One region of the Clostridium sp. CM036 genome, then DNA from elsewhere that is predicted to be linked to it. Evidence: a T-box and tRNA genes for the amino acid it is inferred to sense, from the RefSeq annotation. Region 1 holds a T-box; the other holds one or more tRNA genes.
What was found. A T-box is a leader RNA that pairs with one kind of tRNA and senses whether it is charged. The one in region 1 lies ahead of pheS (phenylalanine--tRNA ligase subunit alpha), so its partner is inferred to be a tRNA-Phe.

Region 1 (16,635 bases):
TGCAGTAGTTGGCTCATCTGCTATTAAAAGCTTTGGATTACAAGACACAGCCATTGCAATCATTGCCCTTTGGCGCATACCTCCACTAAGCTCATGAGGGTAACACTTCACTATGTCCTCAGCTCTTGGCACTCCAACTAGCTTTAACATATCTACTGCTTTTTCCCTAGCCTTAACTTTATTTAACTTTTGATGGAGCATTATTACTTCTTCTATTTGATACCCTATAGTGAATATAGGATTTAATGAAGTCATAGGCTCTTGAAATATTACTGCTATGTCATTCCCCCTTATTTTTCTTATTTCATCGCCTTTAAGTTCTAAAATATTTTTATTTTCAAACAGAATTTCGCCTCCAACTATTTTTCCGGGTGGTGACGGAATTAATCTCATTATTGACATTGCCGTAACGCTTTTACCACAACCCGATTCTCCAACTACACCTATTATTTCACCTTTTCTAATATTAAAACTAACATCATCAACAGCTTTCACAATTCCATCTTCTGTGTAAAAATATGTTTTCAAATTTTTTATCTCCACTAAATTTTTACTCATAATACACCTCCTAAACCTTTAGTTTGGGATCGATGGCGTCGCGAAGTCCATCTCCAAATAAATTTATACCCATTACCGTTAAGAAAATGCATATGCCAGGAGGCGCCCAAATCCAAGGTTTGAATTGTAATATATATGCATTATTAACTGCCTGGACCATTTGACCCCAAGACGGCGTAGGGGGAGTAACTCCAAGTCCTAGAAAACTTAATGCTGATTCCGTTAGAATTGCACCACCTATACCTAAAGTAGCTGAAACTATAATAGACGCATAGGTATTTGGTAGTAGATGACTAAATATTTTCCTTCTATCCTTAAGTCCTAAAGCTTCTGCTGCCTGCATAAATTCCTGTTCCCTAAGCGATAGTATTTGTCCTCGAACAATACGGCAAAGGCTTGGCCATCCAAGTAATCCTATAATAAACATAACTACGTACATCCTATACTGTGGGGCAACATTTAAATCTGACATTACAGCTGCCAGCATTATTAGTAGTGGCAAACTTGGAAAGCATAAGAATATATCAACTATCCTCATTATTACACTATCCACTGTTCCACCATAAAAGCCTGCTATTCCTCCTAACATACTTCCAATTAGTACTTCAACAAATACAGCGAGCACTCCTACTGACAGAGATATTCTGCCCCCATACATCACTCTTACTAAAACATCTCTTCCCACATCATCGGTACCCAAAAGATGTTTAAAAGAAGGTGAAGATGATACATTGTATAAATCTATAGTTTCCATTTTATAAGGTGATATTAATGGACCAATTAATGCCATAATCACCATAAACAACAGTATATACATTCCAAATATAGCTAGTTTATTCTTTTTTAACCGTTTTCTTATTATCTTCCAAGGGCTTAAAATTTCTTCTTTTTTAATTTGCTTCACTTTTGGTTTTACTTCTGCTTGCATTTTAACACCTCCTATTTAAGCCTTATTCTCGGATCAACTACGGCATAAGTAACATCTGCAATTAGATTCCCAACCAAAGTTAACACTGCAAATAAGATATTTATTCCCATGAGCAGTGGATAATCACGTCCACTTACTGCAGCAATTTCTATAGGTCCTATGCCAGGCCACCCAAAAATGCTTTCTGTAATAAACGCTCCAGAAAATAATAAAGGAAGCCAAAATCCCAGTAAAGTAATAACAGGAATCATTCCATTTCTAAGAGCATGTTTATATATAACCACTTTTTCTTTAAGTCCTTTAGCTCTAGCTGTTCTTATATAATCCTGCCTTATTACCTCTAGCATACTTGATCTTGTGTATCTCATAAGACCTGCCACACTACTTAAAGTAAGTACAATTAGCGGTAGTATCATATGACGAGCTACATCTAAACCATAGGAAATGCCTGCTACTGTACTTCCAGCCGTGCTCATTCCAGAAACCGGAAGTATTTTAAGGTCTACAGCAAAAACTTTTATAAGAAGCATACCAAAAAAGAATGAGGGCATAGAAATACCTATCAGGGCAAACACGGTGAAAAATCCATCAAATTTTGAGTACTGCTTAGTTGCAGAAACCACTCCGATTGGAATTGAGATTAATACACTTAGTATTAATGAGAGTATAGCTAGGTAAAATGTATTCCAAATATATGTGTTCATAACCTTTCCTACTGGCTGTTTAAAGTTAGTAGATTCGCCAAAATCCCCATGAAGTACTCCTCCAGCCCATCTAAGATACTGCTTATACGCCGGTAGATCTAGTCCCATTTGATGTCTTAATTCTTGCTTTCTTTCTGGTGTTAAATGTGGATCCATTTTACCTGTTAATGCATCACCTGGTGCCAACTGCAATATTAAAAATATTACTATAGATACCCCTATTAAAACTGGTATCATTTGCAGTAATCTTCTAGTTATATACTGCCTCATGACAATCCCCCTTTATAAACTATGCTTGGTAACCCCAAGCATAGCAAAATATAATTAAAGCATCATTTACCTATTTAGCTTTAGGTTCAATCAATTCTGCATCTGCAATTTGATAAGTAAAATTAACATATGGAGAGATGTTTATACCTTTAACTCTTGAACTTACAGCCCACATCATTTTACATTGATCTAACAAAACATATGGAGCTTCCTCTGTGAAAAGTTTTAACCACTTTTGATATAATACCTTTCTTTCTTTTACATCCGTAGTCTTAAGAGCATCTGCCATTAATTTTTCACTTTCTTTATTTACCCAATTTCCTGGATTGAATCCACCGAGCTCTGCTTGCTTTTCTGAGAATAATCCTGATGGATCTGGATCAATACTTAAAGTCCAAGACATATTATACATATCAAATTTTTGTTCATCAAAAACCTTTGTACACATAGTCTTGAATTCCATTAATTCAGGAATAACATCTATTCCTATGGCCTTCCAATTCTCCTTTACTATTGGAATTAACAATTCTACGTATTTACTTCCTTGATAAGTCATCCAATGGATTTGAAACTTTTTACCATCCTTATATCTAAATCCATCTTCCTTTTTAATCCAACCTGCTGCTTCTAATAATTTATTTGCTTTTTCAGGATTATATTCATATTTATTTATGTCATCAGTATATGCCCAAGATACTTGTGATACTGGTGCATTACAAACATCAGCATATCCTTTATATCTAGCATCTATAAATCCTTTTCTATTTAAACCATAAGTAAGTGCTTGCCGTACCCTTTCATCTTTTAATTTTTCATCTTTAAGATTTAACCCTATATATCCATATCCATTATCCGGAAAAAGTTGCATATCTATGAATCCTGCACTTTTAAGCATTTGGATATTTTCTGGTTCAGTTGCAATTCTATCAATATCTACTTCACCAGCGGAAAGTGATTGAATATTGGTTTGAGCATTAGTAACTTTTAATATTAACTTATTAATCTTAGCTTCACCCTTCCAATAACTAGGGTTTTTCTCAAAGTCAGCTTCTTGACCTGCCTTATATGCTTTAAATATATATGGACCACTGCCCATCGGTTTTAAGAATGTTTTTTTTAATTTATCTATATTACCTTTTTCAAATGCATAATAACTCTTGCACATAATTCCATAAATAAAATCAGAACTTAGAGCTGGTGATTTAACATCTGTTAATGTAAATGAAATTGTATTGTCATCTATAACCTTTATGCCTTTAACAGTTTTAGCATCACCTTTATTGTATTCCTTATACCCAACCAATTTATCTACAGCGTCTGTTCTGGGTCCATCATACTTTGGGTCACAAATAGCTGTATAAGTAAATTCCACGTCCTTTGCAGTTAATTCTTCTCCATTGCTAAATTTAATGCCTTTGTTTAAATGGAAGGTATAGGTTTTGCTATCCTTTGAAATCTCCCATTTCTTAGCTACTTTTTCTACAGGATTTCCTTTCGCATCATTTGTCAATAACCCTTCAAAAACTAATTGAGCAACATAACCATCATCTACTGAACTTTCATATATGGGATTAAATTTTCCTTCTGGTGCTGTAAATCCAACAATTAAAGTATCTTTTCTGTTTTTTGCTGTTTGTGGCACTTTTTCTGGATTTACAGCCGCTATAACTTCTGATCCTTTTAAATCCTTCGCTGCTCTCCCAACATCACTTTTACCACAACCCGATAATACTAGAGCCATTGACATTGCTAAACTTAAACATCCAGCAATTCTTCTTTTCATTGTTTTCCCCCCTTTTTTTATAAACAATTTGATATAACTTAATAATTGTTGTTAATATAACAGTCTTTAATTTCGCTATCAATATAATTATATGTTTCATGAGCATTTTAATATTACACTTTATCAACTTAAAGTCATTATAATAAAAAATAGACTCACAATTATTTTAAAAATTGTGAGCCTTTTGTAAATATATTTCTCGTCCATTAAAAAAATCGCCTTTCGGCGACAATTAAATAATTTTTATTTTTTATGTGAAGCTAAAAGTGGATTATTAATTTTCTTTTGTTTAGCTAAACTAATTTGGTATTCTATCAACTTATTTTGTGAATCGATTATTTTGTACTTATAAGATTGAAGCTTAAATCTCATTTCTTTATTTTCTGTTTTTGTTCTTCTATTTTCTTCGATACAACTTTTACTAGTCACTTGCATCACATCTAATTGTTGTTGCATCTCTATATTTTCTTGCTCTAATGTTTTTACATATTCAGTTTTTTCTGTGTTTTTACACTTGTTAAGTAATTCTTGATTATAGTCTTCCAAATGATTTAACTGTTTTTTTAAACCTTCTAACTGCTCAGTCAATTCATTATCATGTTTTTCTAAAGATTCACCCTTACTCAAAAGTTCCTTGCAAAGTGACTTACTTTTAAACATATCATCACCTAAATTTAAAGCAGTTAAAATTGCTGCTGAGGAAGTACTAAGCTTTTCATTATTACTCATTATATTTTTTATTTTTTTATCAACATAACTAGCTACCATATGTAAATATTCTTCTCTTTCATCACCTTTTAAATTATATTCAACACCGTTTATCTTTATTGTTACAACGTTCATCTAAAACACCCTCTTAGACAGATTAGTTAAACTTATTGTACCACAATATAACTTTTAATAAAACCAATTTTTTCAAATTATGCATACAATTAATACAATATTCATTTGTTTTTTGAGATTGCATGAATCGAGTAGGAGCTAAATAATTAATTTATTTAGCGACCTCTCACACCACCGTGCATACCGTTCGGTACACGGCGGTTCAATAGAAATTAATGTTTTAATAAATATGTCTCAGATATAGAAACTAATCCTATATTTTTAAGGTATTTATTGGTCAATGTTTTGTTTAATATAGGGCTATTGGATGTTCTCCAATAGCCTTTCCTTGTATTTGCATATTGCAAAGCTTTATTGTTTGGTATTCCTAATTTAACAAGGTTCCCATATTTTGTTTTAATCTTTTTCCATTGTTTCCAAAAACACATTCTAATTCTTCGCCTTAACCATTCATCAAGTGTTTTAAGAATACTTTTAATGTCTGCAATAGCAAAATAATTTATCCATCCAACTATCACTTGCTTAAGTTTCATAAACCTATATTTCATGCTCATCGCATTACTTCTTGAAGTTAATTCTTTTAGCTTTGCTTTGAATTTGATTATAGGTTTTTGAGGAACTCTCATTCTGTATTCACCTTTTGCTCGGTAAAATGAAAATCCTAAAAATTTAAGTTTCCAAGGTCTATCTACTGTACTCTTTTCTTTATTCACTCTAAGCTTTAACTTTTCCTCAATAAATCTCGTAATACTCTTCATTACTCTATTTGCTGATTTCTCACTTTTGACGTATATATTCGCATCATCAGCATATCTACAAAAGTTTAGTCCTCGTTTTGTTAGTTCTACATCGAGTTCATGTAACATTACGTTACTTAATAATGGGGACAAAGGCCCGCCTTGAGGTGCTCCTTCTTCTGTATTCATAAATACCCCATTTATCATCACTCCACTTTGTAGATACTTTCGTATCAGAGAAATTACTCTACTATCTTTAATATCTTCCGATAGTATCCTTATTAATTTATCATGATTTATCGTATCAAAGTATTTAGAAAGGTCTATATTCACCGTCCATGTATGTCCAGCATTAATATATCCCCTACATTTTTCAACAGCTTGTTTTCCACTTCTTAAAGGTCTAAAACCGTAACTATTATCAGAAAATTTCTTTTCATATATTGGTATTAGAGTTTGTGATATCGCTTGTTGAATAACTCTATCTAATACAGTAGGTATTCCAAGTAGCCTAATTCCACCGTCAGGTTTTGGTATTTCTACCCTTCTTACGGCTAGAGGTCTATATCTACTTTCTAATAATGATTGCCTTAATTCTTGTCCATGCTCTTTTAGATAATGTAGAAGTTCATCTACTGTCAAACCATCAATCCCATGACTTCCTTTATTGGCTTTTACTCTTTTATATGCTTTATTCATATTATCTCTCGATAATATCTGCTCGAGTAAACCATTATCATATTCATTCACATCGTTTCTTCCTTCTTCTGACATAGAGGAAATACTATGCACTTCTACATTACCTTCGAGTTCCACTCTATTCTCTCGTAGAGAGCCTTCTTTATGAAGTTGTCTGCTTTTATCATATTTTCTCGTATCCTTCAAAATTCCAAAACCTCCTATTGTTCAGTCCTTCCCACGCTAACGCGTTTTGCATGGTACTATGACGTCTGCTGACTTCTGATAGTTCAGCCATACATCACTGTATGGGTTGTTATTTCTAAATTCATATCCACAACTTACCTATCAGATCTCCCCGGGTAAGAACGCAATCTTTCACTCCATCTATCTGCTACATTTACACCACTTGTTTCGAATAGTTTTGGGCTTCGTTTTGTATTGCAAACTTACCCACAAGCATATGCCTTATATGTAGTTTCTGTTCGTCAGACCGGAGTTTGGCCGCCAACTTCCTTCAGATTCCATCTCACGATGGACACCCTTGTCTTAAGCTATGCACTTGGCACTATTAACCCGTGCTAGGGACTTTCACCCATTAGATTGCGCCCATGCCGGGCGCACAATGATAAAACCCCCTTATTACTAAGGGAGTTTTAGTTTACTTTCATTATCTAAGTTCAGCACCTAATTTATGCTCTAGAGATCTTAATATCTTTTCATGCACCTTGTTTACTTCTTCATCTGTTAATGTCTTGTCCGAGCGTCTATATACTATAGCATAGGCTATACTTTTCTTTCCTTCTGCTATTTGTTTCCCCTTATACACGTCAAATAATTTTACACTTTCTAAAATATTTCCACCTTGCTTTACAATTATATCATCAATGTCTTGAACTAGAACCCTCTCATCAACTATAAGTGCAATATCCCTTGTTACAGCTGGAAACTTTGGAAGTGCTTTGTATTTCTTATTTAAGTCAGCATATTTATATAATATATCTAAGTTTAATTCTGCTATATAACATCTTGGCTGCACTTCATAGTTCTCCGAAACACTCGGATGAATTTCTCCAACCACACCTATAAATTCTCTCTTTACATATAGGTTTGATGTTTTTCCTGGGTGATAAGTTGGATTTTCACTTTCTCTTTTAAATGATGTATTTTTCATTCCCAAAATATCTAATACATTTTCCACTACACCTTTTAAATCCAAATAATCAGCATTTCCATACATTCCTATAGTTAATATATTTCTTTCCTCTGGAAGCTTATCTGCATCTTCATTTGGTATATACACCTTACCTATTTCGAATAACCTAGCTTCTTCATTATTCCTTGAATAATTCCTTGATAAACATTCCATCATAGATGCTATAGTTGTAGTTCTCATTATACTATAATCTTCTCCTAAAGGATTTTTTATAGTAACTACTTTTCTTAACTCACTATCTTCTGGAACTAATATTTTATTAAATATTTTAGGACTTACAAAAGAATAACTTATGGATTGATTAAGTGCACTGCCAATTAAAGAAAGCACTACTTTATCTTCTAACTTTTGCTTTTCACTTTTCCCACTTTTTGAAGTTTCACAATTAGGAATAGTAGATGGTATGTTATCATAACCATACATTCTAGCTATTTCCTCTGCGACGTCTTCTCTAATGTTAATATCAGACCTAAACGTAGGCACATGTATAACTAAAAAATCCCCTGTTATTTCTGTAGCAAGTTCTAATCTATCAAGGTATATTTTCATATTGGGCATAGATATATTAGTTCCTAAAAATTTATTAATCCAATTTGCATCTACTTCTAAAGTATGAGATTTAACTTTACTCGGATATACCTCAGTGCATCCGTCCATTATTTCACCCGCACCTAATTCTTCTATTAAATGACAAGCTCTATCCATTGCCATTTCAGCCATATTAGGATCTAAATCTTTTTCAAATTTAGAAGATGCATCGGTTCTTAAAGATAATTTCTTAGAAGCGAGTCTTATATTAACCCCATTAAAGTTTGCACTCTCAAATATTATGCTTGTGCTGTCTTCTTTAATTTCTGAATTTAAGCCTCCCATAATGCCTGCAATTGCTATTGTTCTATCTCCATCTTTAATAGTTAAAATGCTTTCATCTAAATCTCTTTCTATCTCATCCAAGGTAATAAATTTTTCTCCGTTACCCGCTCTTTCTATCACTATATCATTAGTCGTAATTTGCCTAGCATCAAATGCATGCATAGGTTGACCAAGCTCTACCATAACGAAGTTTGTGATATCCACTATATTATTTATAGGTCTAATTTCTGCTTCTATAAGTCTTTCCTGCATCCATTGTGGAGAAGGCTCAATTTTTACATTTTTTATACCCTTTAACATATATCTTCTGCAAAGTTCATCATTAATATGAACCTTATAAAGGTCTTCCACATTATCCTTGCAGGTAGCTTTATAATCAAGTGCTGGTTTTCTATACTGCGTGCCTAAAGTTGCAGCCGTTTCTCTAGCTATTCCTAGAATACTTAAGCAATCTGCTCTGTTTGAAGTTATTTCAAAATCTATTAGTACACTTTGAAGATTTAATACTTCTTTTATGTCTTTTCCAATGATGGTATCGCTTGGAAGTATCATTAGTCCATCAACTGGTTCATCAACTGCAATTCCAAGTTCTTCCTCAGAGCAGAACATACCATTTGAAACTATTCCACGGAGTTTACCTTTTTTTATTTTTAGTCCTCCATGTAACGTTGATCCGTGAAGTGCTACTGGTACTATATCCTGTTCTTTCATATTAGTAGCTGCTGTAACGATTTGTGTCGGCTCGTCTAATCCTATATTTACTTGACATATAACTAATTTCTCAGCATCCGGATGTTTTTCTATTTTTATTATTTTCCCTGTAACAACCTTCTCAATTTCAGCACCTGATATAATAACCTCTTCTACTTTTGAACCAGACATGGTTAACTTATCTCCAAGCACCTTTGGTGAAATATCTATATCTACATAATCTTTAAGCCATTTAACTGGAACTTTCATTTTATATCCTCCTACAATTTGTATAGTATTAAATCATCTTCTGCGAAGCTGCATTATTATTTATATTTTAGAATTGTTTTAAAAATCTCATATCACTTTCATAAAGTGCTCTAATATCGTCTATTCCGTATTTTAACATTGTAATTCTATCAAGGCCAAACCCGAAAGCAAATCCGCTATAAACTTCTGGATCAATCCCACAATTTCTTAAAACGTCCGGATGAACCATGCCACAACCTAAAAGTTCTATCCAGCCGCTACCGCCGCAAACCTTGCACCCTTTACCATTGCACACAAAGCAAGTGGCATCCATCTCAGCTGATGGCTCTGTAAAAGGAAAATGATGTGGTCTAAACTTTGTTTCCATTTCGTCCCCGAACATTTTTTGCGTAAATAATTCTAGCGTCCCTTTTAAATCAGCAAAGGTAATTCCCTTATCTACTATAAGCCCTTCAATTTGATAAAATATTGGTGAATGAGTAGCATCTGCTGCATCGGATCTATAAACTTTACCTGGCGCTATCATTTTTATAGGCGGTTTCTGAAGCTCCATAGTTCTTATTTGTATTGGTGAAGTTTGGGTTCTTAAAACTATATTATCATTTATGTAAAAAGTATCTTGTTCACCTCTTGCCGGATGATTTTTAGGTATGTTTAATGCCTCAAAGTTATAATAATCTCTTTCTACCTCAGGGCCCTCTTCAATAACAAATCCCATAGATAAAAATATTTCATTAACTTTTTCAAGTGTTAACTCTAACGGATGTCTTTTACCTACTGTTTGTTTTTTCCCTGGCATAGATATATCTATAACTTCACTTTTTAGCTTCATTTCTTTTTCATTGTTTTTTAATGTATCTGAAGCTTTATCTATAAGTGTCTCTATATCCTCTCTTACTTTATTTGCTAATTTTCCAACAATTGGTCTTTCTTCATTTGATAACTGTCCCATGCCTCTTAATATTTGCGTCAATTCACCTTTTTTGCCCAAATATTTAACTCTGATATTTTCTAATTCTGTTTTAATAGCAGCTCCTTTTAATTCTTCTAAAACTGCAGCTTTTATCGTTTCTAACTTTTCTTTCATAATGAATGCTCCTCTCATATTTTGATAATTCTTTATAAAACAAAAAAAACCATCCCCAATAAAGGGACGGAAAATCCGCGTTACCACCCTAATTGACTAAAAACAGTCCTCTTAGATAAATTTATCGGTTTTACCCGCTATCGGCTACTTTTTTTCACCATTAGAACTCTGGAGTGAACTTGGATATAAAAATTTCTTAATGAAGCTCTCAGTCTAAGGCTTCTTATCCCTGTAAGTATCTTTATATTTACTTTCTCCGTCACAGTTTATTATTAATTTATGGTAGTATACAAAATATTATAACCACAACTACAAAAAAATTCAACTATGAATTTAAAAATCATATATTATTTTTCTGTCTTACGACTTCATACATCATAATTGATGCAGCTACAGCTGCATTTAAAGATTCTGCACCACCAGGCATGGGAATTTTAATTTTCAAATCACATATCTCATAAACTTCGGCGCTTATTCCATTTCCTTCATTTCCAACTGATATAATAACTTTCTCTCTAAGGTCTACATTATAGAAGTTTTTATCAGTATCCAATGAACTAGTAACTAGCTTAAATCCAGCGCTCCTAAGCTTTTGCACCACCGATAGATCACTATCGCAAATAACGGGTATTTTAAAAATAGAACCCATTGTGGATCTTAAAGTTTTTTCATTATAGATATCTACAGTTCCTTTTGTAATTATAACTCCTAGTGCTCCCGCCGCATGAGCTGTTCTAATTATAGTTCCCATATTACCTGGATCTTGTATTTTATCAGCTAACATATAGAAGCCATGATCATATTTAATCTCTACCGGTTTATTTCTAACTGTAGCAATAATACCTTGCGGATTATCCGTATCGCAAATACTTTTAAATAAACTGTCACTAACACTATAAACTTTAGTATTCTTCTGTAGCTTGTTTTTCATACAAGAGTTTTCATATTTTGAATCTCCTCTAGCACTTATAAAAATGTGCACCACTTCAAAATCAGAATCCAAAGCTTCTTCTACAAATCTGAAACCTTCAACTAAAAACATATTACTGTCTTTCCTATATTTCTTTTCTTTTAACTTTTTGATATCTTTAATCAATAAATTATCCTTACTTTGAATATGTTCCAAACTGAATGCTCCTTATTTAACTAGATTTTCCAACTTATTTAATTCTTCAATATTACCTATTGCAACAATAATATCACCTGGTTCAACAATATTATCAGCTGCTGGAGCAACATCAATATCATTGTTTCTTTTTATAGCCATTACATTTATACCATATTGAGCTCTTATATTTAATTCTCCCAGGGTTTTATTATGCCATTCTTCAGGACTAATAACTTCAGCTATACTATAATCAGGAGATAATTCAATATAATCTAATATATTTGATGATACTAAATTATGAGCAACGCGTACACCCATATCTCTTTCTGGAAAAACTACTCTGTCTGCACCTATTTTATATAATACTTTAGCATGCAGGGCATTAGTCGCTTTTGTTATCACATATTTTACTCCTAATTCTTTAACTAAGAGTGTTGCCAAAATGCTAGATTGGATATTAGAACCTATACTAATGACTGCACAATCAAAATTACGAATTCCAAGAGCCCTTAAGCTATTTTCATCATTCGCATCAGCTTGAACTGCATGAGTTACATTATCCGAAATATTTTGAACTACATCTTCATCAAAATCAACTGCTAATACATCATTTCCCAAAGAATATAATGTTTCAGCAACGGATTCTCCAAATCTTCCGAGACCTATAACGATAAACTGTTTTTTACTCATTAACCCCACCCCTATCCAATTAAAATTTTGCCTTCTGGGTATTTTATATTTCCCGATTTACTTTTTTTATTTTTAGCTAATGCTAGTATTATAGTAAGTGGTCCCACTCTCCCTGCATACATGGTAAGTAAGATTATTACCTTTCCTACAAATGTTAATTTTGTAGTTAATCCGAGTGTTAATCCAACTGTAGCAAATGCTGAAGTAGCCTCATACAAAAAGTATTCAAAAGGAATATTCGGGCTCTGTGTAATAGATAATATCATGGTAACTGATATAACAATTGTTAGGGAAATAAGTGATACTGCAAACGCTTTATACACAAATTCTTTGCTTATGCGCTTTTGAAATATTTCAGTATCTTCTCTTCCACGAACCACAGACACTATAGTCATAAAAATCACAATGGCAGTAGTCGTTTTTATTCCACCCGCCGTTGATCCAGGCGATCCTCCAATAAACATTAAAATTATTGTTAAAAACTTTCCCGCCGTGGTCATTTTACCGAGTGGTATAGAATTAAACCCTGCTGTTCTTGGGGAAACTGATGCAAAAACGGAAGATAAAAATTTGCCCTTAATAGACATTCCTTGCATAGTGTCAGCATTATTCATCTCAAAAATATACATAAGTATTGCCCCTAAAACAACCAATGCTATCGTCGAGTAAATAACTATTCTAGCATGGAGGGACAATCTTTTTGTTCCCTTGCAATTATAAATTTCTACCCAAACATAAAATCCTAACCCACCTATTATTATTAATGCTGCAATTGTTAATATTACTACAGAATTACTAGCATAAGCAGTGACACTATTAAAGTTTCCAATCAAATCAAACCCAGCATTGCAGAACGCAGACACCGAATGGAACACGCTATAATAAATCCCTTTGGCAATTCCAAATTCAGGAATAAATTGTGTTGAGAATAACACCGCACCTGTTATCTGAACATAAATTGTAAATATCAATACATATCTGACCATTTTCACTAACCCTTGTAATGAGTTTACATTCATAGCTTCCTGCATCACTAGTCTTTCCTTTAATGTTATTCTTTTCCCTAAAATTAAAAAAACTAAAGTAGCTACAGACATAAATCCAAGTCCACCTATTTCTATAAGTAACATGATCACTGTTTTGCCAAAATATGTCCAATATGTTCCCGTGTCTAGTACTATAAGTCCCGTAACACACACAGCAGATGTAGAGGTAAATATACAATCTATGAAAGGCGTAATTTTACCACTTTGCGAAGCTATAGGTAGGCTTAATAGTATAGCCCCTATGACTATGACTATAGCAAACCCTAATGCAAGTATCCGAACAGGAGTATATATGCTTTTCTTTTTAAGATCTTTAATATCTAATTTCAAATTATTCACCTCTAAATTTTCAACTATGATGTTTTACTAATTATATCACTTTACATGTTTTTGTCAAAAATGCAATAAAAAATGCAGCCGTATGGCTACATTTTTGAATAAATAATTTTTATGCTTGTAATTGTTTTTTTGCAACTTCTACTAATTCAGCAAAAGCTTTTGGATCATTTATTGCAATTTCAGAAAGCATTTTTCTGTTAATATCTATGCCTGAAAGTTTCATTCCATTCATGAATCTTGAATATGAAAGGTCATTTAACCTTGTAGCAGCATTGATTCTAGCTATCCAAAGTTTTCTAAAATCTCTTTTCTTTAATTTTCTTCCGATATAACCATTTCTAAGTGCTCTCATTACTGCTTCATTAGCTGTTTTAAATAACTTACTTCTACCACCATAGTAGCCTTTTGCAAGCTTTAATACTTTTTTATGGTTTTTACGAGAGTTAACTGCTCGCTTAATTCTTGCCATTTAATATACCTCCTAATCACCATTCAATTATAAGTATGGTAACAATTTCTTCATCGATTTTATTTGAGTTGTTGAAACATATGCTGTTTTTCTAAGGTTTCTTTTTCTTTTCGGGCTTTTCTTTGTTAATATATGACTTGTAAAAGCTTTAGCTCTTTTTAACTTACCTGTTCCTGTTTTCTTAAATCTTTTTGCTGCGCCTCTATGTGTTTTCATTTTAGGCATAATAAAATTCCTCCTCTCAGTTATGCTTTTTTGGGAGCTAAAATCATTATCATATTTCTTCCCTCTTGTCTCGCTGGTTTTTCAACAATATAAACATCACCGATTTTTTCTACAAAAGATTTTAATATCTTATGTCCGACTTTTGAGTTTTCAATTTCTCTACCTCTAAATCTTACGGTTATCTTTACCTTATCTTCATCTAACAAGAATTTTTTAGCATTACTAGCCTTAATTGCAATATCATGATCTTCTATTGTTGCACTTAATCGTATTTCTTTAAGATTAACAACTTTTTGTTTCTTTTTAGCTTCTTTTTCTTTTTTCTGTTGTTCATAGATAAACTTACCAAAATCCATTATTCTACATACTGGAGGTTTTGCGGTAGGAGACATCATAACTAAATCTAAATCTTTCTCTTCCGCAAGATTCAACGCATCTTTAGTATTCAAAATACCCAATGCAGAACCATCAGCTCCAATAACTCTTATTTCTCTAACTCTGATTTCTTCATTCATCATGAAATCTTTGTTTTTACTAATAATTTTCACCTCCTAAGTGTATTTAGATAAAAATATAATATTTAAACAATTAAAAGGACGACAAAATGCCGTCCCTAATAGTAACAAATTTAAATTACTAATTAACCTAACTAGCATTACTGTTAGGTGAGAAACGGCTGTTTCTTCTTGTAAAAGATAACTCTATTATATTAAAATATTTTTTATATTTTCACTCACAACAATTCAAAGTATACTATCTAAGTATTTGTTTGTCAACACTTTTTTATTTATTTTATTCACATATCAATATGCCTTACTACCATACAAGAGTTTCTTTTTTTATCTCTTCACATTTAACACATTTATCACAATAATAGACCCTATCTGCAAAAACCTTGTTTATCGTTTGTATTAGTTCTTTATTTTTACAATGCTCTACACAGTGTATAATTACTTTTTTAGGAGCATTGGTTATCATAGTGCTAATAATAAGTTCCTCTCGATTTTCTTTTGAATCAAATTTAACATCCGGTAACTCCATCATCATATTTCCTACTAAATCATTACCTTCTTCATCTGTTAAACGATAATTTCCGTTTTTTTCAATTAGAATATTAATCTCATCTACCTTACTATCCTGAACATCAACAAAGTATTTAAGCAATTTTATAAACTCATTATATTCTTTCTCTACCATATACTCTTCCACAACTTTATCCACTATGCACTCTAAATCTCCCTTTAGCTCTTTTGTCCTAAAGGTTAAAAATCCACTTATATTAATTTCATTATTTTCTTCTATACATTTAGTTATCTTATCAATTATACTATTTTTCCTATTCATACAATATACTCCATTAGGTCCGGATATTTCGCCCTCACTACTCAAGTATTCTTGTATCCTAGGTTTAATTTGTTCTATTTCATCATATTGCAGAAAAAAATAAGATTCATCTAAAAATTTTTCGAGTCCTTTTTTACAAAATTCCATTACAACTATTTTATATAACATGTTTGCAACATGCAAATTAAATGTTTTGATACTAGCATCGCTTAAGTTGTCATCATCACAAAAAAACTTTACTACGTGAGTATCCCCTATTATATTTTCCGATATACCTGAAAAATTTTTTTTATCTTCAAAACACTTCTTAATGTCTTTAATTTCATCAATAATACATTCCATACTCCTATTATATACAATAGTTAATAAAAGCATTTCGCACACTCCTTTCTCACTAAGATAGTATGTGTGTAATATTAATGTATATGCAAAATAGATTAAACAATTATCGACATATTGCAATTTGTGATAGCTTTGTGTTATAAAATAAACATAAGAAAATAAATATTAAATAGGAGTATTGTAATGAAAAATATTATTGTTGATTTTAGAATTCATAATGAAGAAAAAGAATATTTAGTTTCTAGAGGATATAACTTGCTTATTTGCCCACCTAGCAACATTTTATACGAGGCTGTATGTGGTCACCCTGATATGCTTATGCATATTTTAGGCAAAGATATTATAGTTCATAAAGACATGGATAATGAATTCATACTGAGCTTAATTTTGTTAAATTATAAAGTTTATAAATCAAATTCAACTTTAAAAGATAAA
Region 2 (16,635 bases), 1.1 Mb from region 1:
TTAAAAGAATGCGGCATCATCGATATTGCTTGTTGTAAAAATACTCTATATGGTCTGGGAATAGGTTCTATAAGTCATATTACTCCATGCATATATCCATCCATATCTATTACAGAAGATTCCTCGTTGAGTTGCCCCTCACCTGCATTTGCTCTAGAAACTCAAACAGATTTTTGTAAAAATAATATGATAAAAGCTGCAGAAGCTCTTGCCTTAACAGGCCTCGATATTATTGAGAAAGAAGAGTTATTAAAAGAAATTGGACTTGAATTAAAATAATATGCAATTAAAACGTTTCTTTAAAGTATCATTTGTTAATGAGCGACTCATAATTGGGCTGTTGGAGATTCTCCAATAGCCCTTTCTCATCTTGGCAATAGATTTTGGATGTATTCTACACCCTAACTTAATCTTTGGACCTATAAAATGAAAGCTCAAGAAACTTAATTTCCATACTCGGTCTACCTTTGTTTTCTCACCCTTTACTTTAATAAATAGTTTCTTTTTCTACAAATAATACAGTATTATCCATTAAATATTCGTATTCCTTAGGTTGGAACCCTACCTAGGGCCTCCTTCAGCTAGTGATCGGCAACTACAGACCCACACAGTGGACTTTCACAACCTAGTTAATTCCCTGCCTGGCACATATAAAAAAGAAGTATAATCATAACTCAATTATACTTCTTATATATATCTATTATTTATTTTTAAAATATGCTTTTTCTTTTAGTAATTTAATTTTATTCATAAACCCATCACTAGGCTCAAAATAAAATTTTTTAAAGTTATCTCCTACTTTATATATACAACAAAACTTACTCCCAATAAACGTAGAACAAATATACTTTTTACTGCTACTAATATGAACACCTGCACTGTAGTTTTTATATTTACCAATATAATCTATATCCTTTAATTTAATATCTTCTAGTATTTTAACCTCTTCACCTTTTATCTTATGGATAATGAATTGATCTGCTACGATTGAATACTTATACTTAACCTTACATTTTGAAAACTCCATATAGCAAAGAGCAATCATTAGTGTATTAAAGAACATAGTTACAAACGTCTTAATATTTATTCTGCCTATACTTACTTTAGTGAATACGTCTGATAAGCATATAAATACAATTAATGTAATAAATAACAATACTATAGCTGGAAACTTTTTTCTTTGAACCATCTCTTTATACATAAAAGCCAGACCCCCTAAATCAATTAAAAATACTAGATATAAATAGTTTTGTGACCAACATATGTGATTATACTAGCATTTCATATATTAATCTACTTGTACTAAGCTCCCTATAGTGCGTATACCATAATATATGCCCATATATGTTATTTATACTAATCCATATGTATCAATATAGGTATTTCTAGCTTTTTCGCTATATTTCTTAATTTAAATAAAAGTTATAGATATTTTATTTATTTATATCCACTAAAAAATTAACTGAGCATATCTAAAATAAGCAAAACTTTACCATTTACTATAACAAATAATGAAGTAGGTAGACATCGTGTAATTAGGTTCAAATATTTATTGTACAACCCTCCGTTAGTTAGGTTAGATAGACCCTTCTCAGCCTATTGGCTCCACAAGCCTGCTGGGCACACCACAAAAAAAACACTTTGTAATATTTACAAAGTGTTTTGGAGGCGCCACCCGGATTTGAACCGGGGAATAAAGGTTTTGCAGACCTTGACCTTACCGCTTGGCTATAGCGCCATAACTTGGTGGCTAGACCAGGAATCGAACCAGGGACACGAGGATTTTCAGTCCTCTGCTCTACCGACTGAGCTATCCAGCCACATTACCTGGCGACAACCTACTCTTCCACAAGGTCACCCCTGCAGTACCATCGGCGCATTGAAGCTTAACCTTCGTGTTCGGTATGGGAACGGGTGTTACCTTCATGCCATAATCACCAGATTGAGAATATAAATATTCTCTGAAAATTGCACAGTGAATTAGTCTTTTCGCTCACGCTCAAAGCCTCGCTTCTTTCTTACGAAAGAAGTATTTCGCATTACTTTTAATTATATATTTAGGTCAAGCCCTCGACTTATTAGTATTAGTCAGCTGAACATGTTACCATGCTTACACCTCTAACCTATCAACCTGGTGGTCTTCCAGGAGTCTTACTAACACCGCACTTACGTGCGAGTTATGGGAAATCTCATCTCAGGGTGGGCTTCACGCTTAGATGCTTTCAGCGTTTATCCCTTCCAAACATAGCTACCCAGCGATGCCACTGGCGTGACAACTGGTGCACCAGAGGTTTGTCCATCCCGGTCCTCTCGTACTAAGGACAGCTCCCTTCAAATTTCCTACGCCCGCGACGGATAGGGACCGAACTGTCTCACGACGTTCTGAACCCAGCTCGCGTGCCGCTTTAATGGGCGAACAGCCCAACCCTTGGGACCTACTTCAGCCCCAGGATGCGACGAGCCGACATCGAGGTGCCAAACCTCCCCGTCGATGTGGACTCTTGGGGGAGATCAGCCTGTTATCCCCGAGGTAGCTTTTATCCGTTGAGCGATGGCCCTCCCACGAGGTACCACCGGATCACTAAGCCCGACTTTCGTCCCTGCTCCACTTGTAAGTGTCGCAGTCAGGCTCCCTTCTGCCTTTGCACTCTTCGCGCGATTTCCAACCGCGCTGAGGGAACCTTTGGGCGCCTCCGTTACTTTTTTGGAGGCGACCGCCCCAGTCAAACTGCCCACCTAACAATGTCCTGTGACCAGATTCATGGCCTCCAGTTAGAACCTCAGTACTGTCAGGGTGGTATCCCAAGGATGACTCCACACAGGCTGACGCCCATGTTTCTCAGTCTCCCACCTATCCTGTACAGACAATACCGAAATTCAATGCTAAGCTACAGTAAAGCTCTACGGGGTCTTTCCGTCCAATCGCGGGTAGCAAGCATCTTCACTTGCACTACAATTTCGCCGGATGTGTTGTTGAGACAGTGCCCAAATCATTACGCCATTCGTGCGGGTCGGAACTTACCCGACAAGGAATTTCGCTACCTTAGGACCGTTATAGTTACGGCCGCCGTTTACTGGGGCTTAAGTTCATACCTTCGCTTGCGCTAAGTAATCCCCTTAACCTTCCAGCACCGGGCAGGCGTCAGCCCCTATACATCAGCTTTCGCTTTAGCAGAGACCTGTGTTTTTGCTAAACAGTTGCTTGGGCCTATTCTCTGCGACCTACTTACGTAGGCACCCCTTCTCCCGAAGTTACGGGGTCAATTTGCCGAGTTCCTTAACAACAATTCTTCCGATGGTCTTAGGATTCTCTCCTCACCTACCTGTGTCGGTTTGCGGTACGGGCACCAATATCCTCGATAGAGACTTTTCTTGGCAGCGTGGAATCAGATACTTCAGGAATAAATTCCCTTCCCCATCACATCTCAGCGTTAAGAGCAAACGGATTTGCCTGTCTGCTCCGCCTAAATGCTTAGACACACATCCAATAGTGTGCACATCTTATCCTCCTGCGTCATCCCATTTCTAATAACGTCCATTGGTGGTATCGGAATATCAACCGATTGTCCATCACCTACGCCTTTCGGCCTCGGCTTAGGTCCCGACTAACCCTGAGAGGACGAGCCTTCCTCAGGAAACCTTAGGTTTTCGACCGTTAAGATTCTCACTTAACTCTCGCTACTCATGCCAACATTCTCACTTCTGTACCGTCCACCACTCCTTACGGTATGACTTCAGCCAGTACAGAAAGCTCCTCTACCGCGTACACAATTGTGTACACCCATAGCTTCGGTGGTAAGTTTTAGCCCCGGACATCTTCGGCGCAGGATCTCTTGACTAGTGAGCTATTACGCACTCTTTAAATGAGTGGCTGCTTCTGAGCCAACATCCTAGTTGTCTTAGAAATCCCACATCCTTTTCCACTTAACTTACACTTTGGGACCTTAGCTGATGGTCTGGGCTGTTTCCCTTTTGACTACGGATCTTATCATTCGCAGTCTGACTGCCGAAATAAAAGTATATGGCATTCGGAGTTTGATAGGGTTCAGTAACTGTTGTCAGCCCCTAGCCCATTCAGTGCTCTACCTCCATTACTCAATTAATCGACGCTAGCCCTAAAGCTATTTCGAGGAGAACCAGCTATCTCCGAGTTCGATTGGAATTTCTCCGCTATCCACAGCTCATCCCATGGTTTTTCAACACCAACGTGGTTCGGACCTCCACGGAATTTTACTTCCGCTTCATCCTGGCCATGGATAGGTCACCCGGTTTCGGGTCTACGACATGCAACTATGCGCCCTATTCAGACTTGGTTTCCCTTCGGCTCCGTACCTTAAGTACTTAACCTTGCTACATATCGTAACTCGTTGGCTCGTTCTACAAAAAGCACGCCGTCACACATATAAAGTGCTTCGACCGGTTGTAGGCACACGGTTTCAGGTTCTATTTCACTCCCCTTCCGGGGTTCTTTTCACCTTTCCCTCACGGTACTTCTTCACTATCGGTCACTAGGTAGTATTTAGCCTTGGGAGGTGGTCCTCCCAGCTTCCCACAAGGTTTCACGTGTCTCGTGGTACTCTGGATTAGATCTGACTGTTTTTCCTTTTCATTTACAGGCCTATTACCTTCTGCGGAGCAGCTTTCCAGCTATCTTCAATTAAGGAATTGCAGTATTTATGATCTATCCTCAACCCCCAGATCAAAGACCTGGGTTTGGGCTCTTTCCCTTTCGCTCGCCGCTACTTAGGAAATCGATGTTTCTTTCTCTTCCTCCGGGTACTTAGATGTTTCAGTTCCCCGGGTCTACCTCTGCATACCTATTTATTCAGTATGCAGTACATAGTTGTTACTATGTGGGTTCCCCCATTCGGAAATCTTTGGATCACAGGCTATTTGCGCCTACCCAAAGCTTATCGCAGCTTAACGCGTCCTTCTTCGGCTCCTAGTGCCAAGGCATTCGCCATGCGCCCTTTGTAGCTTGACCTTGATTCTGTCTATTTACATAGACGGTTATATTAATTTTGCGAAATTGTATTAAATTAATTTATAAACTACTTGCGTAGTTTTAATTTTTTTAAAACAACTTTTTTCACTGTGCAATTTTCAAAGAACATTTTAAGAAAAACTATTCATTATCTAACTCCTAAGAGTTAGATAAAATTAGTCTCTCAAAATTAAACAGAGAACTAGGTACGATTAATTACAATAGATATTTTTGAAGAACAAATTAATATTCTTCTATTGCATCGACCGAAGTCAATACATCTACTCCCTAGAAAGGAGGTGATCCAGCCGCAGGTTCTCCTACGGCTACCTTGTTACGACTTCACCCCAATCATCAATCCCACCTTCGGCCGCTGGCTCCTTACGGTTACCTCACGGACTTCGGGTGTTACCAACTCTCATGGTGTGACGGGCGGTGTGTACAAGGCCCGGGAACGTATTCACCGCGACATGCTGATTCGCGATTACTAGCAACTCCGGCTTCATGTAGGCGAGTTGCAGCCTACAATCCGAACTGGGATGAGTTTTTGAGTTTGGCTCCACCTTGCGGTCTTGCATCTCTTTGTACTCACCATTGTAGCACGTGTGTAGCCCTAGACATAAGGGGCATGATGATTTGACGTCATCCCCACCTTCCTCCCGGTTAACCCGGGCAGTCTCACTAGAGTGCTCAACTTAATGGTAGCAACTAATGATAAGGGTTGCGCTCGTTGCGGGACTTAACCCAACATCTCACGACACGAGCTGACGACAACCATGCACCACCTGTCACCCTGTCCCGAAGGACTTCGCCCATCTCTGGGTTATGCAGGGGATGTCAAGTCTAGGTAAGGTTCTTCGCGTTGCTTCGAATTAAACCACATGCTCCGCTGCTTGTGCGGGCCCCCGTCAATTCCTTTGAGTTTTAATCTTGCGATCGTACTCCCCAGGCGGAATACTTAATGTGTTAACGGCGGCACCGAGGTTCGACCCCCGACACCTAGTATTCATCGTTTACGGCGTGGACTACCAGGGTATCTAATCCTGTTTGCTCCCCACGCTTTCATGCCTCAGCGTCAGTTACAGTCCAGTAAGTCGCCTTCGCCACTGGTGTTCTTCCTAATCTCTACGCATTTCACCGCTACACTAGGAATTCCACTTACCTCTCCTGCACTCTAGACACCCAGTTTCAAATGCAGCACCCAAGTTAAGCTCGGGTATTTCACATCTGACTTAAATGTCCGCCTACGCATCCTTTACGCCCAGTAAATCCGGACAACGCTTGCCACCTACGTATTACCGCGGCTGCTGGCACGTAGTTAGCCGTGGCTTCCTCCTCTGGTACCGTCATTATCGTCCCAGAAGACAGAACTTTACAACCCGAAGGCCTTCATCATTCACGCGGCGTTGCTGCGTCAGGGTTTCCCCCATTGCGCAATATTCCCCACTGCTGCCTCCCGTAGGAGTCTGGACCGTGTCTCAGTTCCAATGTGGCCGATCACCCTCTCAGGTCGGCTACGCATCGTCGCCTTGGTGAGCCGTTACCTCACCAACTAGCTAATGCGCCGCGGGTCCATCTCAAAGTGGAATTTTCCGAAGAAAAATCCTTTGATGTTTCGATCATGCGACCAAAACATATTATGCGGTATTAATCTCCCTTTCGGGAGGCTATTCCCCTCTTTGAGGCAGGTTACCCACGTGTTACTCACCCGTCCGCCGCTAATCCACCCCGAAAGGTTTCATCGCTCGACTTGCATGTGTTAGGCACGCCGCCAGCGTTCGTCCTGAGCCAGGATCAAACTCTCAATTTAAAAGTTTACACTTTTTTAGTTGAAATGATTAATCTGCGACAACTGTTAAGTTGTTACGCAAGCTCATTACATACTTTTAGTCTTACGACTAAATTTTACTTTATACTAAAGTAATTAACTGGTTTAACGAAATATTATTTCGCTATCTTTACCTATTTCTCTGTTTAATTTTCAAAGACCAATTTGTTATTCGTATCTACCGTCATGTGACGACTTCTACTATTTTACTGTTTAGTTTTAATTTTGTCAACACTTTTTTATATGTTAACATCCTCAAACCCGACATCATCACTTTCTTTCGACGACAAGAATTATTTTAACACAACAAAATAATCGTATATTTGAATTATGGCTCATATATTCAATTTATTCTCATTTCTCTCCACTATTCACTATTAATTCTAATAATATCACATATTGATACACTAGGATAAGTATATAGTTTTTTAACTATATTTGTAGATTTTGAAGTTCCTATTATATTTTATTTTCTTATTAACAACAACTAACTTTTTTAGACTGTTATACTATAGTTAAGGAGTTGAGCTTATGTGCTATAGATTATTAAAAACAATTATAAAAAACACTGCTAGTATAGTTTTTTTTGGAGGTGCAGTCGTATCTACAGAAAGTTGTATTCCTGATTTCCGTTCTGCAAAGGGTCTATATAATATAGAAACTGATTTGAAATTTCCTCCTGAAGTTATTTTAAGTCATTCTTTTTTTATAAATCATACCGAGGACTTTTTTAAATTTTATAAATCCAACATGATTTTTGAAGATGCAATTCCCAATGATGCGCATATTGCATTATCTACCCTAGAAGAAAAGAATAAATTAAAAGCTATAATCACTCAAAATATTGATGGTTTGCATCAAATGGCAGGATCCAAAACTGTATACGAACTTCATGGATCTATACATAAAAATTACTGTATGAAATGCAATAAATTTTTTAACTTAGATTATGTGTTAAATAGTAAAACCATAGTTCCTAACTGTAATGTCTGTGGTGGTATTATTAAACCAGATGTAGTTCTTTATGATGAAAGTTTAGATATGTCTGTCTTAAACAGCTCTATTAAATCGATAAGTATTGCTGATACACTGATTGTGGGTGGCACTTCTCTTGTGGTATATCCCGCTGCAAATCTTATAAAATATTTCAGAGGAAATAATTTAATTCTTATTAACAAGTCTTCTACCCCTTACGACAAACAAGCAAATTTAGTAATTCATGATAGCATAGGTAAAGTTTTAAGTACAGTATGTAAATTTTAATTTAGTCGAATATAAATTCAGTTTTTTAACCAAATAAAAACCGCTAAGTATAACTGAGGCCACTGAAAAACTATATAAAAAAATCGTCATCTAATTAAAGATGGCGATTTTTTTATATAAAAGACTAAAAAACAAAAAGGAATTTTAAAAGATATGTCGAATTAGTATAGTAGAATAAAATAAAAGGGGCTAAACTATTATGCTAAAAGGACAATTGGAAATAAAAATAAATACATACCATAGCTTATATTCGTTAATTATTCCGAAAGATAACATTTTAAAGCAAATTAATGACCTTGTTGACTTTTCATTTGTTTATGACGAATTGATGATTAACTATAGTTCATCTATGGGTAGAGGTGCTATTAACCCCATAATGCTATTTAAATATTTACTTTTGAAAGTAATATATGAATTGTCTGATGAAGATGTTGTTGAAAGAACTCTTTATGACATGTCCTTTAAATATTTTCTAAATTTAGCCCCAGAAGAAACAAATTTAATAAACTCAAGTACACTAACTAAATTTAGAAAGCTTCGCCTTAAAGACATGAATTTATTGGATTTATTAATAAACAAGACTGTAGAACTTGCTATAAAAGAGGGAGTTTTAAAAAGTAAAGCAATAATAGTTGATGCTACGCATACCAAGTCACGTTATAACCAAAAGTCAGCAAGCGAGGAATTATTGAAACGTGCAAAAAACTTAAGAAAAACATTGTACGGAGTACATCCTGGTATTAAAGAAGAGTTACCTAATAAAGTTACAACTGGAGTACTTGAAGATATTCTTGAGTACTGCAAATTATTAATTGATACCATAAACGAGAAGCCAGAAACTGCAGCAAATCCAGCTGTGAAAACTAAATTAAACTACTTAATGGAAGCTATTAATGATGACTTAGAAAATCTAAAAATATCAAAAGATGAGGATGCAAAAGTGGGGCATAAAACTGAGGATAGTTCTTTTTTTGGATATAAATCACACCTTGCTATGAGTGAAGAACGTTTAATTACAGCAGCTGTTATTACAACTGGCGAAAAAAGTGATGGAAAGGAGCTCATAACCTTAATAGAAAAAAGCCGTGAGGCTGGTATAGATGTAAATGAAGTAATTGGAGATACAGCTTATTCTGAAAAGAAAAACCTAGAATATACAAAAGAAAATAAAATTGCATTAATTTCAAGACTAAATCCTGTAATTTCACAAGGAATGCGAAAAAAAGAAGATGAATTTGAGTTTAATAAAGATGCTGGTTTATTTGTATGTCCGGCAGGTCATATGGCTATTAAAAAAGCAAAACAGGGAAAGAAGAATGTTGGTAAAAATCAAGTGCTAACCTACTATTTTAATGTAGAAAAGTGTAAAAATTGTGTTCATAAAGATGGGTGTTATAAAGAAGGCGCTAAATCTAAAACTTATTCAGTTTCAATAAAGTCAAATACTCACAAAGATCAAATAGAGTTCGAAAAAAGTGAATATTTTAAAAAACGAGCTAGGGAACGTTATATGATAGAGGCTAAAAACAGTGAACTTAAGCACCAACATAGCTATGATGTAGCAATATCGTCAGGCTTAATTAGCATGCAAATGCAAGGTGCATTATCAATCTTCACTGTGAATCTAAAGAGAATAATTAAGTTGAAAAGCATGAAATAGGGCTTTTAAAACTTAATTATAAAATAAAAAGCATGAGATATCCAAAATATGGACATCTCATGCTTTTTCTATTCAAGCTTGAAAACTCTACTAAATAAAGAGTGCTTTTTTCAGCGGCCTCGTATAACTTAGCGGTTTTTTCTTACCTGGCGACAACCTACTCTTCCACAAGGTCACCCCTGCAGTTATCTACTGCCCATGTATATCCAGCATTGATATATCCCCTACAATTTTCTATCCAGAGTTTTGCTGCCGACTTCCTCCAGATTCCACCTCACGGTGGACACCCTTGTCTTAATCTAACGGTTGGTACCATTCCCCCGCATCGGACTTTCACCGACAGGTAAGCGCCAATTTCAGGCGTACAATCGAGTAGGAGCTAAATAATTAATTTATTTAGCGACCTCTCACACCACCGTGCATACCGTTCGGTACACGGCGGTTCAATAGAAATTAATATTTTAATAAATATGTCTCAGATATAGAAACTAATCCTATATTTTTAAGGTATTTATTGGTCAATGTTTTGTTTAATATAGGGCTATTGGATGTTCTCCAATAGCCTTTCCTTGTATTTGCATGTTGCAAAGCTTTATTGTTTGGTATTCCTAATTTAACAAGGTTCCCATATTTTGTTTTAATCTTTTTCCATTGTTTCCAAAAACACATTCTAATTCTTCGCCTTAACCATTCATCAAGTGTTTTAAGAATACTTTTAATGTCTGCAATAGCAAAATAATTTATCCATCCAACTATCACTTGCTTAAGTTTCATAAACCTATATTTCATGCTCATCGCATTACTTCTTGAAGTTAATTCTTTTAGCTTTGCTTTGAATTTGATTATAGGTTTTTGAGGAACTCTCATTCTGTATTCACCTTTTGCTCGGTAAAATGAAAATCCTAAAAATTTAAGTTTCCAAGGTCTATCTACTGTACTCTTTTCTTTATTCACTCTAAGCTTTAACTTTTCCTCAATAAATCTCGTAATACTCTTCATTACTCTATTTGCTGATTTCTCACTTTTGACGTATATATTCGCATCATCAGCATATCTACAAAAGTTTAGTCCTCGTTTTGTTAGTTCTACATCGAGTTCATGTAACATTACGTTACTTAATAATGGGGACAAAGGCCCGCCTTGAGGTGCTCCTTCTTCTGTATTCATAAATACCCCATTTATCATCACTCCACTTTGTAGATACTTTCGTATCAGAGAAATTACTCTACTATCTTTAATATCTTCCGATAGTATCCTTATTAATTTATCATGATTTATCGTATCAAAGTATTTAGAAAGGTCTATATTCACCGTCCATGTATGTCCAGCATTAATATATCCCCTACATTTTTCAACAGCTTGTTTTCCACTTCTTAAAGGTCTAAAACCGTAACTATTATCAGAAAATTTCTTTTCATATATTGGTATTAGAGTTTGTGATATCGCTTGTTGAATAACTCTATCTAATACAGTAGGTATTCCAAGTAGCCTAATTCCACCGTCAGGTTTTGGTATTTCTACCCTTCTTACGGCTAGAGGTCTATATCTACTTTCTAATAATGATTGCCTTAATTCTTGTCCATGCTCTTTTAGATAATGTAGAAGTTCATCTACTGTCAAACCATCAATCCCATGACTTCCTTTATTGGCTTTTACTCTTTTATATGCTTTATTCATATTATCTCTCGATAATATCTGCTCGAGTAAACCATTATCATATTCATTCACATCGTTTCTTCCTTCTTCTGACATAGAGGAAATACTATGCACTTCTACATTACCTTCGAGTTCCACTCTATTCTCTCGTAGAGAGCCTTCTTTATGAAGTTGTCTGCTTTTATCATATTTTCTCGTATCCTTCAAAATTCCAAAACCTCCTATTGTTCAGTCCTTCCCACGCTAACGCGTTTTGCATGGTACTATGACGTCTGCTGACTTCTGATAGTTCAGCCATACATCACTGTATGGGTTGTTATTTCTAAATTCATATCCACAACTTACCTATCAGATCTCCCCGGGTAAGAACGCAATCTTTCACTCCATCTATCTGCTACATTTACACCACTTGTTTCGAATAGTTTTGGGCTTCGTTTTGTATTGCAAACTTACCCACAAGCATATGCCTTATATGTAGTTTCTGTTCGTCAGACCGGAGTTTGGCCGCCAACTTCCTTCAGATTCCATCTCACGATGGACACCCTTGTCTTAAGCTATGCACTTGGCACTATTAACCCGTGCTAGGGACTTTCACCCATTAGATTGCGCCCATGCCGGGCGCACAATAAAAACCGCTAAGTATAACTTAGCGGTTTTTTTCTTACCTGGCGACAACCTACTCTTCCACAAGGTCACCCCTGCAGTACCATCGGCGCATTGAAGCTTAACCTTCGTGTTCGGTATGGGAACGGGTGTTACCTTCATGCCATAATCACCAGATTGAGAATATAAATATTCTCTGAAAATTGCACAGTGAATTAGTCTTCTTCCTTACGTCCGAAGCTTCGCGTTATTTCTAATTATTTAGGTCAAGCCCTCGACTTATTAGTATTAGTCAGCTGAACATGTTACCATGCTTACACCTCTAACCTATCAACCTGGTGGTCTTCCAGGAGTCTTACTAACATCGCACTTACGTGCGAGTTATGGGAAATCTCATCTCAGGGTGGGCTTCACGCTTAGATGCTTTCAGCGTTTATCCCTTCCAAACATAGCTACCCAGCGATGCCACTGGCGTGACAACTGGTGCACCAGAGGTTTGTCCATCCCGGTCCTCTCGTACTAAGGACAGCTCCCTTCAAATTTCCTACGCCCGCGACGGATAGGGACCGAACTGTCTCACGACGTTCTGAACCCAGCTCGCGTGCCGCTTTAATGGGCGAACAGCCCAACCCTTGGGACCTACTTCAGCCCCAGGATGCGACGAGCCGACATCGAGGTGCCAAACCTCCCCGTCGATGTGGACTCTTGGGGGAGATCAGCCTGTTATCCCCGAGGTAGCTTTTATCCGTTGAGCGATGGCCCTCCCACGAGGTACCACCGGATCACTAAGCCCGACTTTCGTCCCTGCTCCACTTGTAAGTGTCGCAGTCAGGCTCCCTTCTGCCTTTGCACTCTTCGCGCGATTTCCAACCGCGCTGAGGGAACCTTTGGGCGCCTCCGTTACTTTTTTGGAGGCGACCGCCCCAGTCAAACTGCCCACCTAACAATGTCCTGTGACCAGATTCATGGCCTCCAGTTAGAACCTCAGTACTGTCAGGGTGGTATCCCAAGGATGACTCCACACAGGCTGACGCCCATGTTTCTCAGTCTCCCACCTATCCTGTACAGACAATACCGAAATTCAATGCTAAGCTACAGTAAAGCTCTACGGGGTCTTTCCGTCCAATCGCGGGTAGCAAGCATCTTCACTTGCACTACAATTTCGCCGGATGTGTTGTTGAGACAGTGCCCAAATCATTACGCCATTCGTGCGGGTCGGAACTTACCCGACAAGGAATTTCGCTACCTTAGGACCGTTATAGTTACGGCCGCCGTTTACTGGGGCTTAAGTTCATACCTTCGCTTGCGCTAAGTAATCCCCTTAACCTTCCAGCACCGGGCAGGCGTCAGCCCCTATACATCAGCTTTCGCTTTAGCAGAGACCTGTGTTTTTGCTAAACAGTTGCTTGGGCCTATTCTCTGCGACCTACTTACGTAGGCACCCCTTCTCCCGAAGTTACGGGGTCAATTTGCCGAGTTCCTTAACAACAATTCTTCCGATGGTCTTAGGATTCTCTCCTCACCTACCTGTGTCGGTTTGCGGTACGGGCACCAATATCCTCGATAGAGACTTTTCTTGGCAGCGTGGAATCAGATACTTCGGGAATAAATTCCCTTCCCCATCACATCTCAGCGTTAAGAGCAAACGGATTTGCCTGCTTGCTCCGCCTAAATGCTTAGACACACATCCAATAGTGTGCACATCTTATCCTCCTGCGTCATCCCATTTCTAATAACGTCCATTGGTGGTATCGGAATATCAACCGATTGTCCATCACCTACGCCTTTCGGCCTCGGCTTAGGTCCCGACTAACCCTGAGAGGACGAGCCTTCCTCAGGAAACCTTAGGTTTTCGACCGTTAAGATTCTCACTTAACTCTCGCTACTCATGCCAACATTCTCACTTCTGTACCGTCCACCACTCCTTACGGTATGACTTCAGCCAGTACAGAAAGCTCCTCTACCGCGTACACAATTGTGTACACCCATAGCTTCGGTGGTAAGTTTTAGCCCCGGACATCTTCGGCGCAGGATCTCTTGACTAGTGAGCTATTACGCACTCTTTAAATGAGTGGCTGCTTCTGAGCCAACATCCTAGTTGTCTTAGAAATCCCACATCCTTTTCCACTTAACTTACACTTTGGGACCTTAGCTGATGGTCTGGGCTGTTTCCCTTTTGACTACGGATCTTATCATTCGCAGTCTGACTGCCGAAATAAAAGTATATGGCATTCGGAGTTTGATAGGGTTCAGTAACTGTTGTCAGCCCCTAGCCCATTCAGTGCTCTACCTCCATTACTCAATTAATCGACGCTAGCCCTAAAGCTATTTCGAGGAGAACCAGCTATCTCCGAGTTCGATTGGAATTTCTCCGCTATCCACAGCTCATCCCATGGTTTTTCAACACCAACGTGGTTCGGACCTCCACGGAATTTTACTTCCGCTTCATCCTGGCCATGGATAGGTCACCCGGTTTCGGGTCTACGACATGCAACTATGCGCCCTATTCAGACTTGGTTTCCCTTCGGCTCCGTACCTTAAGTACTTAACCTTGCTACATATCGTAACTCGTTGGCTCGTTCTACAAAAAGCACGCCGTCACACATATAAAGTGCTTCGACCGGTTGTAGGCACACGGTTTCAGGTTCTATTTCACTCCCCTTCCGGGGTTCTTTTCACCTTTCCCTCACGGTACTTCTTCACTATCGGTCACTAGGTAGTATTTAGCCTTGGGAGGTGGTCCTCCCAGCTTCCCACAAGGTTTCACGTGTCTCGTGGTACTCTGGATTAGATCTGACTGTTTTTCCTTTTCATTTACAGGCCTATTACCTTCTGCGGAGCAGCTTTCCAGCTATCTTCAATTAAGGAATTGCAGTATTTATGATCTATCCTCAACCCCCAGATCAAAGACCTGGGTTTGGGCTCTTTCCCTTTCGCTCGCCGCTACTTAGGAAATCGATGTTTCTTTCTCTTCCTCCGGGTACTTAGATGTTTCAGTTCCCCGGGTCTACCTCTGCATACCTATTTATTCAGTATGCAGTACATAGTTGTTACTATGTGGGTTCCCCCATTCGGAAATCTTTGGATCACAGGCTATTTGCGCCTACCCAAAGCTTATCGCAGCTTAACGCGTCCTTCTTCGGCTCCTAGTGCCAAGGCATTCGCCATGCGCCCTTTGTAGCTTGACCTTGATTCTGTCTATTTACATAGACGGTTATATTAATTTTGCGAAATTGTATTAAATCAATTTATAAACTACTTGCGTAGTTTTAATTTTTTTAAAACAACTTTTTTCACTGTGCAATTTTCAAAGAACATTTTAAGAAAAACTATTCATTATCTAACTCCTAAGAGTTAGATAAAATTAGTCTCTCAAAATTAAACAGAGAACTAGGTACGATTAATTACAATAGATATTTTTGAAGAACAAATTAATATTCTTCTATTGCATCGACCGAAGTCAATACATCTACTCCCTAGAAAGGAGGTGATCCAGCCGCAGGTTCTCCTACGGCTACCTTGTTACGACTTCACCCCAATCATCAATCCCACCTTCGGCCGCTGGCTCCTTACGGTTACCTCACGGACTTCGGGTGTTACCAACTCTCATGGTGTGACGGGCGGTGTGTACAAGGCCCGGGAACGTATTCACCGCGACATGCTGATTCGCGATTACTAGCAACTCCGGCTTCATGTAGGCGAGTTGCAGCCTACAATCCGAACTGGGATGAGTTTTTGAGTTTGGCTCCACCTTGCGGTCTTGCATCTCTTTGTACTCACCATTGTAGCACGTGTGTAGCCCTAGACATAAGGGGCATGATGATTTGACGTCATCCCCACCTTCCTCCCGGTTAACCCGGGCAGTCTCACTAGAGTGCTCAACTTAATGGTAGCAACTAATGATAAGGGTTGCGCTCGTTGCGGGACTTAACCCAACATCTCACGACACGAGCTGACGACAACCATGCACCACCTGTCACCCTGTCCCGAAGGACTTCGCCCATCTCTGGGTTATGCAGGGGATGTCAAGTCTAGGTAAGGTTCTTCGCGTTGCTTCGAATTAAACCACATGCTCCGCTGCTTGTGCGGGCCCCCGTCAATTCCTTTGAGTTTTAATCTTGCGATCGTACTCCCCAGGCGGAATACTTAATGTGTTAACGGCGGCACCGAGGTTCGACCCCCGACACCTAGTATTCATCGTTTACGGCGTGGACTACCAGGGTATCTAATCCTGTTTGCTCCCCACGCTTTCATGCCTCAGCGTCAGTTACAGTCCAGTAAGTCGCCTTCGCCACTGGTGTTCTTCCTAATCTCTACGCATTTCACCGCTACACTAGGAATTCCACTTACCTCTCCTGCACTCTAGACACCCAGTTTCAAATGCAGCACCCAAGTTAAGCTCGGGTATTTCACATCTGACTTAAATGTCCGCCTACGCATCCTTTACGCCCAGTAAATCCGGACAACGCTTGCCACCTACGTATTACCGCGGCTGCTGGCACGTAGTTAGCCGTGGCTTCCTCCTCTGGTACCGTCATTATCGTCCCAGAAGACAGAACTTTACAACCCGAAGGCCTTCATCATTCACGCGGCGTTGCTGCGTCAGGGTTTCCCCCATTGCGCAATATTCCCCACTGCTGC

Region 2: it encodes a tRNA-Phe, which carries the amino acid that the T-box ahead of pheS (phenylalanine--tRNA ligase subunit alpha) is inferred to sense. The anticodon was not compared.

What each region holds. Positions count from the first base shown of each region.
Region 1 is NZ_CM143652.1:3,734,249-3,750,883, reverse strand. It holds gene ACWJKE_RS17815 (ABC transporter ATP-binding protein) at 1-558, opposite strand, end outside; gene opp4C (oligopeptide ABC transporter permease) at 569-1,486, opposite strand; gene ACWJKE_RS17805 (ABC transporter permease) at 1,498-2,460, opposite strand; gene ACWJKE_RS17800 (ABC transporter substrate-binding protein) at 2,531-4,243, opposite strand; gene ACWJKE_RS17795 (cell division protein ZapA) at 4,487-5,086, opposite strand; gene ltrA (group II intron reverse transcriptase/maturase) at 5,299-6,708, opposite strand; gene pheT (phenylalanine--tRNA ligase subunit beta) at 7,172-9,550, opposite strand; gene pheS (phenylalanine--tRNA ligase subunit alpha) at 9,618-10,637, opposite strand; T-box leader at 10,697-10,909, opposite strand; gene ACWJKE_RS17775 (TrmH family RNA methyltransferase) at 10,978-11,763, opposite strand; gene ACWJKE_RS17770 (potassium channel family protein) at 11,776-12,435, opposite strand; gene ACWJKE_RS17765 (TrkH family potassium uptake protein) at 12,447-13,811, opposite strand; gene rplT (50S ribosomal protein L20) at 13,930-14,289, opposite strand; gene rpmI (50S ribosomal protein L35) at 14,317-14,514, opposite strand; gene infC (translation initiation factor IF-3) at 14,535-15,062, opposite strand; ribosomal protein L20 leader region at 15,097-15,208, opposite strand; gene ytxC (putative sporulation protein YtxC) at 15,331-16,233, opposite strand; gene ACWJKE_RS17740 (DUF6873 family GME fold protein) at 16,384-16,635, shown strand, end outside.
Region 2 is NZ_CM143652.1:2,606,828-2,623,462, forward strand. It holds gene ACWJKE_RS12225 (zinc-binding metallopeptidase family protein) at 1-279, shown strand, start outside; gene ACWJKE_RS12230 (hypothetical protein) at 701-1,201, opposite strand; tRNA gene ACWJKE_RS12235 (tRNA-Cys) at 1,664-1,738, opposite strand; tRNA gene ACWJKE_RS12240 (tRNA-Phe) at 1,745-1,820, opposite strand; rRNA gene rrf (5S ribosomal RNA) at 1,826-1,942, opposite strand; rRNA gene ACWJKE_RS12250 (23S ribosomal RNA) at 2,059-4,984, opposite strand; rRNA gene ACWJKE_RS12255 (16S ribosomal RNA) at 5,277-6,794, opposite strand; gene ACWJKE_RS12260 (NAD-dependent protein deacylase) at 7,344-8,075, shown strand; gene ACWJKE_RS12265 (IS1182 family transposase) at 8,275-9,735, shown strand; gene ltrA (group II intron reverse transcriptase/maturase) at 10,189-11,598, opposite strand; rRNA gene rrf (5S ribosomal RNA) at 12,055-12,171, opposite strand; rRNA gene ACWJKE_RS12280 (23S ribosomal RNA) at 12,257-15,182, opposite strand; rRNA gene ACWJKE_RS12285 (16S ribosomal RNA) at 15,475-16,635, opposite strand, start outside.